Linked DNA regions of Formosa agariphila KMM 3901. Each later gene encodes a partner of the first gene's protein in a complex. Links are inferred from orthologs where the notes say so. Each region holds a gene or a part of one and is shown on either strand. Other genes may lie near its edges.

Region 1 (8,186 bases):
ACCATAGAAATACATCTACCTCCTTTACGTGATCGCCAAGATGATATTCACTTATTATTTAGAAAATTTGCGAGCGATTTTGCTTTAAAATATAAAATGCCGACCATAAAATTAACCGATGATGCCACCCTTGAATTACTGAAATTTAGATGGAATGGTAATATTCGTCAGTTAAGAAACGTAGCCGAACAAATTTCTGTTTTAGAAGAAAACAGAACAATTAACGGACAAACTATTCGTGGGTATTTGCCAAATGCAACTTCTAATTTACCGGCTGTAATTTCCAACACAAAATCAGAATCAGATTTTAGTAGTGAACGTGAGATTCTTTATAAAGTATTATTCGACATGAAAGCAGATCTTAATGATCTAAAAAAACTGACTGCCGAATTAATGAAGAACGGGAACGATAAAGATGTTCAGAAAAATAATGAAAGTCTAATTCAAAAAATTTACGGCGATGAATCGGATGCAGAATACGATGAAACCGAAGAAGATTTAGAAATCCTATCTATCGCAGAACCAAAGACCACGAGTTTGGTCGCCCCGTCTAATACTCTATTAGACAAATATCATTTTGCTGAAGAAATTCAGGAAGAAGAAACCTTATCTTTACAAGACAAGGAACTAGAACTCATAAAGAAATCGCTGGAACGTCACCAAGGAAAACGCAAATTAGCAGCGGCCGAATTAGGCATAAGTGAACGCACCTTATACAGAAAAATTAAACAGTACGACTTATAGATTATGACTTTAAAACATTATGTTCTTATATTTTTAGTAGCAATAAGTGTTACTGCTTGTGGTGCTTATTCTTTTACTGGTGCTAAGGTTAATCCTAATACAAAGACATTTCAGGTTAATTATTTTCAGAATAACTCTATTTTAATTGAACCTGGTTTAGATTTAGATTTCACGAATGCATTAACAGATTTGCTGTTAAATCAAACAAACTTATCACTTGTAAAATCTAATGGCGATTTAGTTTTTGAAGGAGAAATTACAGAATATCGTATTTCGCCAACCACAGCAACTGCCGAAAATACTGCGGCACAAAACAGATTAACCATTTCTGTAAACGTCCGTTTTTACAATAAACAAGATGAAGAATCTGAATTCGAAAAACGTTTTTCATTCTTCTACGATTATGCAGGTACCGCTCAACTTGTTGGTTCACAAAAAGTAACAGCTATAGACGAAATTTTCGAGCGATTAACGCAAGATATTTTCAATGCAGCTTTAGCACAATGGTAACAATGACACATACCGAGTTTACACATATTTTACAATATCCAGAAGCGTTGCAACCTACTCAAGCCGAAGCGTTGCAAAATGTATTAGATGAGTTTCCGTATTTTCAACCAGCTCGAGCCTTATACTTAAAAGCTTTAAAAACAAATGGCAGTTTTAAATATAATCAAGAACTAAAAATAACAGCGGCTTACACTACAGACCGTAGTATTTTATTCGATTTTATTACTTCGAAAGCATTTACTCAGAACGAAATCTCTCGATTTATAAAGCAAAACACATCACACTTAAAAGATATAGAGGTAGATGTTGAAGATATTTCGGTAAACAAAAAAACATCGATAGATGATATACTTACGCAACACATCGATGAAACAGAAGGCGTGCTTGACCCCGAATTATTTCAGCCTAAAATAGCACCTGCTAAACTTGTACATTTTTCGGAAGAACCTACTGAAGAAGTCGAACTTTCTAATAAAGAGGATGACGAAATTATAAATACGGAAGCCACTACTAAAGAAACAGAAGAAACTACAGCTGTTACCTCTGCTCCTGAAGCTGTTTTAGAACTAGGCAAACCTCTAGATTTTAACACAAATGAAACGCATTCGTTTAACGAATGGTTAAAACTTACATCGTTCACTCCCGTAGACCGCACAGCTCCTGCGCCATCAGCCTCCAAAACAGAGGTTACAAAACCTAAAAAAGAAAAGAAATCGGCAAATAATCCATCTCCAGAACAGTCTAAAAGATTTGCTATAATTGATAAATTTATTTCGAGCAACCCTAAAATAGACCCTAAAAAATCTTCGGGAGTCACTCAAAATCTAGCAGAGTCTCATGTCTTACAGCCTGAATCACTGATGACAGAGACTTTAGCACGAATTTATGTAGAACAAAAAAACTACAAAAAGGCAATTCAATCTTATAATATATTAAGTTTGAAATATCCAGAAAAAAGTGGTTTCTTTGCAGACCGAATTAAAGCAATAAAACAAATACAAGAACAAAATAAGAAATCCTAATGAGTACGTTTACAATATTTTTAGTCCTAATCGTAGTAGTAGCATTTTTATTAATCGTAGTAATTATGGTACAAAACCCTAAAGGAGGTGGATTATCTTCTTCTTTTGGAGGAGGTGGTTCTCAACAAATTGGTGGTGTTAAGAAAACTACTGACTTTTTAGATAAGAGCACATGGACATTAGCAGGATTAATGTTAGTATTAATTTTACTATCTAATGTAGCAATTAACAGAGGAACTGGAACTTTAGAGTCTAAAGCTTTAGATACAGAATCTACAGCACAACCTTTACCAGCTGCTGCACCAGCAAATACGCTACCTGTTGACCCAACGGAAGACGCTGCAGAGTAAACAAAACAACTCATATTTATAATATTAAAATGCCAACTTTTACAGTTGGCATTTTTTGTTACTGAAAGTTTGTCATACCCTGCGAATTGGCACAATTTTCGAATGTTGTTTACACATAAATATAAACTAATTAAAATCATATAATAAAATGAGTAAAGTAAACATCAGACCACTTGCAGACCGCGTTTTAGTAGAACCACTTCCTGCAGAAACTCAAACAGCATCAGGATTATTTATTCCAGATTCAGCTCAAGAGAAACAACACAAAGGTACCGTTGTTGCTATAGGCACAGGTAAAAAAGATGAACCACTTACTGTAAAAATTGGAGACACTGTACTTTACGGAAAGTACTCTGGTTCAGAATTGAAATTAGAAGGAACAGATTACTTAATGATGCGTGAAGAAGACATCATGGCAATTATCTAATTTTACTTTTCCGAATTACGGAAATCCAAAAAAAAATAATTTATAACAAAAATCAATAGTAAACACAGCAGTCTAAAGCCTATAGCTTAAAGACTAATGTTTATAGAAAAATATTATAAAAATGGCAAAAGATATTAAATTTGATATTGAAGCACGCGACGGTTTAAAACGTGGTGTAGATGCTTTAGCGAATGCAGTAAAAGTAACATTAGGACCAAAAGGTCGTAACGTAATTATCGGACGTTCTTTCGGAGCACCAGTAGTAACTAAAGATGGTGTTTCTGTAGCTAAAGAAATCGAATTAGAAGACGCTTTAGAAAATATGGGCGCACAAATGGTAAAAGAAGTTGCTTCTAAAACCAACGATTTAGCTGGAGACGGTACAACTACCGCTACCGTTTTAGCTCAAGCTATAGTTAAAGAAGGACTTAAAAATGTTGCCGCAGGTGCAAATCCAATGGATTTAAAACGTGGTATCGATAAAGCTGTTGAAGCTATCGTTGCAGATCTTGCAAAACAAACACAACAAGTAGGAGATTCTTCAGAAAAAATTAAACAAGTTGCTGCTATTTCTGCAAATAACGACGATGTTATTGGTGATTTAATTGCAATGGCATTTGGAAAAGTTGGTAAAGAAGGTGTTATTACTGTAGAAGAAGCTAAAGGAACAGATACGTATGTAGATGTTGTAGAAGGTATGCAGTTTGACAGAGGATATTTATCGCCTTATTTCGTTACTGACAGCGAAAAAATGATTACCGATTTAGATAATCCTTACATCTTATTATACGACAAAAAAGTATCTACAATGAAGGATTTATTACCAGTGCTTGAGCCAGTTGCTCAGTCAGGTAAACCTTTATTAATTATTGCTGAGGATGTAGACGGAGAAGCGCTTGCTACTTTAGTAGTAAACAAATTACGTGGATCACTTAAAATTGCTGCTGTAAAAGCTCCAGGATTTGGTGACAGACGTAAAGCTATGTTAGAAGATATTGCAATCTTAACTGGTGGTACAGTAATTTCTGAAGAAAGAGGATTTACTTTAGAAAATGCTACAATCGACATGTTGGGTACTGCAGAACGCATTACTATAGATAAAGATAATACTACTGTTGTTAATGGTTCTGGTGATTCAGAAATGATTAAAAACCGTGTGAATCAGATTAAATCTCAAATCGAAGCAACTACAAGTGATTACGATAAAGAGAAACTTCAAGAACGTCTTGCTAAATTAGCAGGTGGTGTAGCTGTACTTTATGTAGGTGCTGCTAGTGAAGTTGAAATGAAAGAGAAAAAAGACCGCGTAGATGATGCTTTACATGCAACAAGAGCTGCTGTAGAAGAAGGTATCGTTGCTGGTGGTGGTGTTGCTTTAGTAAGAGCAAAAGCTGTACTTGCAGCCATTACTACTGAAAACTTAGACGAAACTACAGGTATCCAAATTGTAGCACGTGCAATTGAAGCGCCTTTAAGAACTATTGTTGAAAATGCAGGTGGCGAAGGAAGCGTAGTGGTTTCTAAAGTATTAGAAGGTGAAGGAAACTTTGGTTACGATGCTAAAACTGAACAGTATGTGGACATGCTTGCTTCAGGAATTATCGACCCTAAAAAAGTAACACGTATTGCATTAGAAAATGCTGCTTCTGTTTCTGGAATGATTCTTACTACAGAATGTGCATTAATAGACATTAAGGAAGATTCTCCTGCTATGCCTCCAATGGGTGGTGGTATGCCAGGTATGATGTAATCTTAACATCTTATAAAACTAAAAACCGAAGCCTTAAAAAGCTTCGGTTTTTTTTATACCTATAAACTAATAATATTTTAATTTTTAATTTGTTTCTGATAATAAAATGCAGGCAAGAGCAATAACAATAACAGGGGTTGAATTAAAAATCTGCGAATATTAAATAAAATGAAGTAATTGTCTTGTTTTGCATCTAACACTAGAACCAAAAATACCAGAATTAGAATAACGTAAGCTATCCCATAGAATATTGCCGAAAACTTTAATACGTCTGTATTCTTAAACGCAAAGTAAATAATACCTAACGACAATACTGTATTTAAAAAATAACGTAAGCTTGTAAAAGCAATGAGTTTACATATATTAAAAATAGGCGCGTCTAGAAACAAATAATCATTCTTAAAGAATTCTAGAAAGGGATCGTAAAACAAATCAGCTTCAAAAGCTCTTATTAAAACTAGCCCGATAAATAATAAACCTATTAGACTATACCGCTGAATGTTCTGCATTTTTCTTTTTAAGTTTTACAAAATTATTCACCCAGTACACCCATAATAAAAACACCATACCGTAAATAATTAAAGGAAATACAACGCCGTGTATTAAGTGTTCCGACTCCGGATAATAATAGAGTCCGATAGAAATTATGGCAATACGCAATACATTTACAAGGTATATTAAAACTGTTCCTGCTAAAATATACATTACCGTTTTTTTAATCGTAGAAGCAAATGCAACAATAAACGCTATAAAAAGGATGATAACACTTATTGCATTACACCCTTCAATAACACGAACAATATAAATATCGTTTAAATACAATCTTACCCATTGCTCACCTTCTTGCAAGGCAATGCTAGACTTAAATCCCAACACATTTAATAACACCTGTGTTTGTTCGGCAACTTGGTACGTAATATAATCAGGCTGATAGTGTGTAGTTTTCGACACATCTAAATACCATTTATAACCTAAAGACATTATAAAATACACCGCTAAAAACGTGACTATAAAGCGAATTACAGGTTTATATGTTTTAAATAAAGTTTTCAAATACAAGGGTGTTTCTATAAGGTGTTAAAATTATAAAAATGAAGTTCTATAATCGTAGTAATTTAAATACTTTTACAAAAAAATACAACTATGTCTTTAGCCTCTCTAAAACCTCAAGTGGAAACTATTTTAACTCAAACAGAAAAAACTCTAGACGAACGTTTATTTGCTGTTTGTGAATTACTAGACCAAAACGTATCGTATTACAATTGGGTTGGATTCTACTTTAAAAATGGTGATAAAAACGAACTAAAACTTGGTCCTTATGTAGGCGCACCTACAGATCATACTATTATTCCTTTCGGAAAAGGAATTTGCGGACAAGTGGCTGTTAGTAATGAAAATTTTGTAGTTCCAGATGTTGCTGCACAAGATAACTATATTGCTTGCAGTATTACTGTTAAAGCAGAAATTGTTGTGCCTCTTTTTGTTAATGGCGAAAATGTAGGTCAGATAGATATCGACTCGAATACACCAGACCCCTTTACTGCAGAAGACGAGCGGTTCTTAGAATTTGTTTGTGCAGAAGTCGCTAAACAACTCGAATAAACTTAAACATACATTATAAAAAAGTCTCGACTTCATTCGCTAAAGAAAGAAGTCGAGACTTTTTTTGTATTATAGTTTTGCTTAATATGCACTAAGCTTTTTTTAATCTAATAAATTAAGAACTTACATTCCAGTTCGTATCGCTTCTACAGGGTCTAATTTAGATGCAGAAATTGCAGGTAAAACTCCTGAAATTAATCCGATTAATGTAGATAAAGAAAATCCGAGAAACATATTTTTGAATGATAATATAAACTCAAAATCATCTACAAATTGAGATGCTATTAGCGACACAAGCCAGACAAAAGCAAGTCCGATTAATCCTCCAATAACCGCCAAAATAATTGCTTCGAATAAAAACTGAAATAATATAAATCGGTTTTTAGCACCTAAAGACTTCTGAATTCCAATAAGGTTAGTTCGTTCTTTTACACTTACAAACATAATATTAGCAATACCAAACCCACCAACCAATAGAGAGAATCCGCTTATTACCCAACCAACTAAATTCATTACTCCAATAATATTATCAATTGCATCTGTCATTCCCGACAATTTATTGACGAAAAAATTATCTGGTTCGTCGGCTTTTAAACCTCTATACACTCTAAATTTCTGTTTTAAAACTTGTTCAAAAGCATCGATATCTACTCCTGCTTCAGGCTTAATAGTTATCGCGCCAGGAATACCGTCTGAACCACCATTAGTGAATTGTCTTACAAAGTTTGAAGGCAAATAGGCTTTTTCATCTGGAGAATCGAAAAAGGACGACCCCACTTTTTTAAGCACTCCAATTACGGTTACTTTTCTACCATAAATACGGACTTGTTTACCAATTGGCTGTTCATTCTCGAATAAATTTTTTGCCAATTCGGAACCAATTACAATTACTGGAGCACCTGTAGACGATTCAGATTCGGTATAAAACCGCCCCTCGCCTATTTTTAAATCTTCAATCTCATAAATTCCATAAGATGCCGGCGTTACATCTACATTACTAATTGAGTTATTTTGGTATTTTATGGTTTCAGAATTTCCAAAAATAATATAAGCACTCGATTTTATATCTGGAATATTTCGCTTCACAAATTCGTAATCGTCATTTTCGGTCTGCGGGTAATTATCGCGTTGCCATCTTGGTACTTCTGTTGGTCCGAAAGAATATTTTGTTAGGTAAATGGTATTTTTATCTAAACCCGATAACTGACTCTTGATACTTTGATCTAAAGAATCGACCGCAGCTAAAACCGCTATAATCGAGAAAATACCAATAGTTACGCCCAACAAGGATAAGAATGTTCTTAACCTATTGTTTCGTAAAGCATTTAAGGCAAATGCAAAACTTTCTTTAAAAAGTCTTAAATATAAGATCATTAAGAAGTGCTTTTATTAAATATATGAGAATTTAAAGATAGGACGTTTTAATTATAATTTTGTTACAAAAAAAATAAAAACAAAACAGCAAACAAACTATAAATTTTTTAATGTAAATCCTTACTTTTGCGCATTAATATAACACAACAGTAATGAGCAACGAAAAAACAATCAAATCTGCACTAATCTCTGTATTCAGCAAAGATGGTTTAGAACCTATCATTAAAAAGTTAAACGACTTAGGTGTAACCATGTATTCTACTGGAGGAACACAAGCTTTCATCAACGACTTAGGAATAGACGTTGTACCTGTAGAAGACGTAACATCTTACCCTTCAATTTTGGGTGGACGTGTTAAAACTTTACATCCTAAAGTTTTTGGTGGAATTTTAAATCGTCAAGATAAT
Region 2 (3,904 bases), 130 kb from region 1 along the record:
GTAAATAATATAGATTATACATTTTCAGATGTGTACGTTGGGGCACATTATACGTTAAAAACAGGTATATTTACAATTACTCCAGGTGCTACAATGCATAGTTATAGCAGTAACAACGAACAGTTTGGTGAAAAGTATAATGATAACTTTTTTAAGTTTCTTCCAGATTTAGATGTGCGTCTTCAGCTTAAAAAGAGTGAACAATTATCGCTTAGCTATAATATGGAAACACAATTCACCGATGTTACGCAATTAGCAATAGGCTTAGTAATGAATGATTACAATTCATTTTTCTACGGAAATGAAGGTTTAGATAATGCCATTTCTCACGCCGTGCGATTACGATATTCTAGTTTTAACTTATTTAATTACACCAATGTGTTTGCGAATATTAACTATAATAAAAGTATAGATAACATTAGAAATATAACAAATTTCGAAAGTGTAATTCGATCTAATTCACCATTCAATTCGGCTTACGCAGATGAAACGCTATCTGCTAGCGGAAGGTTTCAAAAACAAGTTGGTAAATTTAGAGCTTCTGCAAACGCACAGTTTAATTACTCTAAGTTTAATCAGTTTATTCAAAATGAAAGATCTATAAACGAGAATTACACCCAAAATTATGGTTTAGAATTAAGTTCTAATTTTAGAGATGCACCTAATTTTGAGATTGGTTATAATTATAGTATACAAGATTCAGATCAAGGCGATAGACGTACAAAATATTTTACATCTTCTCCTCGTGTAGAGTTTGATGCCCTAATTTGGAAGGTGCTTACATTTAAAACAGATTATACGTATAATGATTTTAGAGATGAAGATGCTTCAATAAACAATTACGAATTTTGGAATGCCTCTTTAGCTTATAGAAAAGATGAAGATAGTAAATGGGAATTTGAACTGAAAGCAACAAACTTATTAAATACAAAAACGCAAAGTCAGAGTAGTGTAAGCGATATTTCTGTAAGTGCAACAGATTATTTTATTCAGCCAAGATATGTTACATTACGAGCTGTGTATTCTCTATAAAGGTGTTTAAACTGAGATGATTTTAAAATTATTTTAAGTTCTTATTTATTCAGTATCAAGGCTTAAAATAAATATTGTAAAAAACGATAAATTTTTTATTTGAAATATTAAAAAAAGGTATATATTTGCATCCGGTTTTGGGGAGATACTCAAGCGGCCAACGAGGGCAGACTGTAAATCTGCTGACTACGTCTTCGTAGGTTCGAATCCTACTCTCCCCACAAAAAAGCAAGCTATTATAGCTTGCTTTTTTATGATTATACTTTTTAAGGTTGCATAAGTATTTTGTATAAATCAAGCTCATTGTCTAGTAAGTATGCTGCATTTTGGATTTCAACTTTATTAAACGTTGTGAAATTACATCCATCTTCAGATTTACGTGTGGCATCTACATAAAGGTTAAAAATAGTTTCATCTTCAACTTTTAATTCAAAATTTACAATTTCGGTTTGCCATCCAACAGAATTAATATCAATTATATTGTAATTGTCTTCAGTAATAAAAGTAAATTCTACAGGAGTATTTTCGTTTAAGATGTTGATAAGTGTAATGTCTTCAGCCTTAAATGTACCGTTTGTAAATAAGTTTTCTTCTGTTGTTGCATCAACAATTTCAAAGTAAAACGGATTGGGTGGTGTAAAGCAATCTACTGTATCGTCTTGACTGCAACTAAAACAAAGAAGTGTACAGATTAAGAAAAAAAATAGTGTTTTCATGGTATTAAGTCAAGCTATAAGATTGATACTAACTGCTGTAAATGTGCAAAAAAAAAGCCATCCTCAATTAAGAAAATGGCTTTTATATATTACGATATAATTATTATAAGTTGAATGCAGCTTTAACCACATCTACGTAATCTAATTTTTCCCAAGTAAATAATTCTACATCTAAAGTTGTAGATTCTCCATTTGGTTGTACAAACGTTTTTGTAACTGTTTCAGGTTGTCTTCCCATATGTCCGTAAGCAGCAGTTTCGCTATACATAGGTTGACGTAATTTTAAACGTTTTTCTATTTCGTTAGGACGCATATCGAATATGCTAGAAATTTTATTAGCAATTTCTCCATCCGTCATGTTGAATGGGCATGTACCGTAAGTGTTTACGTAAATTCCCATAGGTTCAACAACACCAATAGCGTAAGATACTTGTACTAATATTTCTTCGCAAACACCTGCAGCAACTAAGTTTTTTGCAATATGTCTTGTGGCGTAAGCCGCACTACGATCTACTTTACTTGGGTCTTTCCCAGAGAATGCGCCACCACCATGAGCACCTTTTCCACCGTAAGTATCTACAATAATCTTACGACCAGTTAAACCTGTGTCTCCATGAGGTCCACCAATTACGAACTTTCCTGTAGGGTTAATGTGGTATTTAATATTGTCGTTAAATAGGTTTTGAATTTGCTCTGGTAACTTAGCGATTACACGAGGAATTAAAATTTTAATAATATCCTCACGAATTTTAGCCAACATAGCGTCGTCTGTTCCAAAATCATCGTGTTGCGTAGAAATTACAATGGCTTCTATACGCTGTGGTACGTTGTCGTCGCTATATTCAATAGTAACCTGGCTTTTTGAGTCTGGACGTAAATATGTAATGTCTGAATTTTCGCGTCTTAAAGCGGCTAATTCTTTTAATAACATATGCGATAAGTCTAAAGCTAAAGGCATGAAGTTTTCGGTTTCGCTAGTGGCGTAACCAAACATCATTCCTTGGTCTCCTGCTCCTTGTTCTTCTTTAGTTTCTCTATCGACACCTCTGCTAATATCATCAGATTGTTCGTGGATTGCAGAAAGTACACCGCAAGAATTACCATCGAACATATACTCGCCTTTAGTGTAACCGATTTTATTAATCGTGTCTCTTGCTATTTTTTGAACGTCTAAATAGGTTTTAGATTTTACTTCACCAGCAAGAATAACTTGACCCGTAGTTACTAAAGTTTCGCAAGCAACTTTAGATTCACTATCGAATGCTAAGAAATTATCTATTAAAGCGTCGCTTATTTGGTCTGCAACTTTGTCTGGGTGTCCTTCCGACACACTTTCGGAGGTAAATAAATATGCCATAATCTAATTTAAATTATTAAATATGGAGGGGATTTGACGAAAACGTCTCAGGAAGTAAATACTGTCCTTTAGCATTTTTTATGGAGGTTGCAATCAGTCAAATCTTTCCTCGTTATTAGGTAGCAAAAGTACGTATAATATTAGAAATTCAAAATATCATGCTGTTAATTAAACCTAAAAATTAAAAAAGGCTTTAGAATCTAAATTCTAAAGCCTTTAATTTATGTGTAAACGACTGTTTAGTGTTCGTTCATTCTAAAGTCTGGATATGCATCCATACCGTGCTCGTGTGCATCTAATCCTTCAATTTCTTCTTTTTCAGAAACACGAATTCCCATTGTTTTCTTAAGAGTAAAGATAATTATAAATGAGGTAACAATACAAAATACTGCGTAACTAGCAACTCCAATTAATTGGCTGATAAACTGATCCATTCCAGCTAAATTACCGAAAATACCAACAGCTAAAGTTCCCCAGATACCACAAATTAAGTGTACAGCGATAGCTCCAACAGGATCGTCTAATTTTACTTTATCAATAAAACTTACAGCAAAAACAATTAAAGCTCCTGCAACTGCCCCAATAATAATAGCATCTGTAGGACTCATTTGGTCTGCTCCAGCAGTAATACCTACTAATCCTCCAAGAATACCATTTAAGAACATTGTTAAGTCTAAGTTTTTAAACATTGCAGTAGAAACTAACATACAAACTACTCCTCCGGTAGCAGCTGCTAAACATGTTGTAACTAAAGTTAAAGATGTTAATCCTGGGTCTGCAGATAATACAGAACCACCGT

Evidence for each region. Proteins that work in one complex are often made in the same cells at the same time.
Region 2: the proteins of groL (region 1) and metK are in contact, whole or in part, in a cryo-EM structure (PDB 8P4O), measured with the Escherichia coli proteins. The link is inferred for Formosa agariphila KMM 3901 from one-to-one orthologs.

Annotation. Positions count from the first base shown.
Region 1 is NZ_HG315671.1:513,995-522,180, reverse strand. Bases 2,594-5,488 are described here. They hold groL (chaperonin GroEL), read left to right. Parts: upstream 2,594-3,174; coding sequence 3,175-4,803; downstream 4,804-5,488. Other genes in these bases: xrtF (exosortase family protein XrtF), read right to left, coding at 5,290-5,488; BN863_RS02165 (exosortase F system-associated membrane protein), read right to left, coding at 4,881-5,312; BN863_RS02175 (co-chaperone GroES), read left to right, coding at 2,775-3,053; secG (preprotein translocase subunit SecG), read left to right, coding at 2,594-2,626. Also shown: BN863_RS02195 (sigma 54-interacting transcriptional regulator), read left to right, coding at 1-744; BN863_RS02190 (LptE family protein), read left to right, coding at 748-1,254; BN863_RS02185 (hypothetical protein), read left to right, coding at 1,257-2,276; more of secG, read left to right, coding at 2,276-2,593; more of xrtF, read right to left, coding at 5,489-5,856; BN863_RS02155 (GAF domain-containing protein), read left to right, coding at 5,947-6,405; BN863_RS02150 (ABC transporter permease), read right to left, coding at 6,529-7,779; purH (bifunctional phosphoribosylaminoimidazolecarboxamide formyltransferase/IMP cyclohydrolase), read left to right, coding at 7,932-8,186.
Region 2 is NZ_HG315671.1:389,947-393,850, forward strand. The notes cover bases 979-3,904. They hold metK (methionine adenosyltransferase), read right to left. Parts: upstream 3,106-3,904; coding sequence 1,852-3,105; downstream 979-1,851. Other genes in these bases: BN863_RS01600 (TonB-dependent receptor), read left to right, coding at 979-1,032; BN863_RS01610 (hypothetical protein), read right to left, coding at 1,299-1,748; BN863_RS01620 (ammonium transporter), read right to left, coding at 3,345-3,904. In the rest of the region: more of BN863_RS01600, read left to right, coding at 1-978. UniProt on the Escherichia coli protein: Catalyzes the formation of S-adenosylmethionine (AdoMet) from methionine and ATP.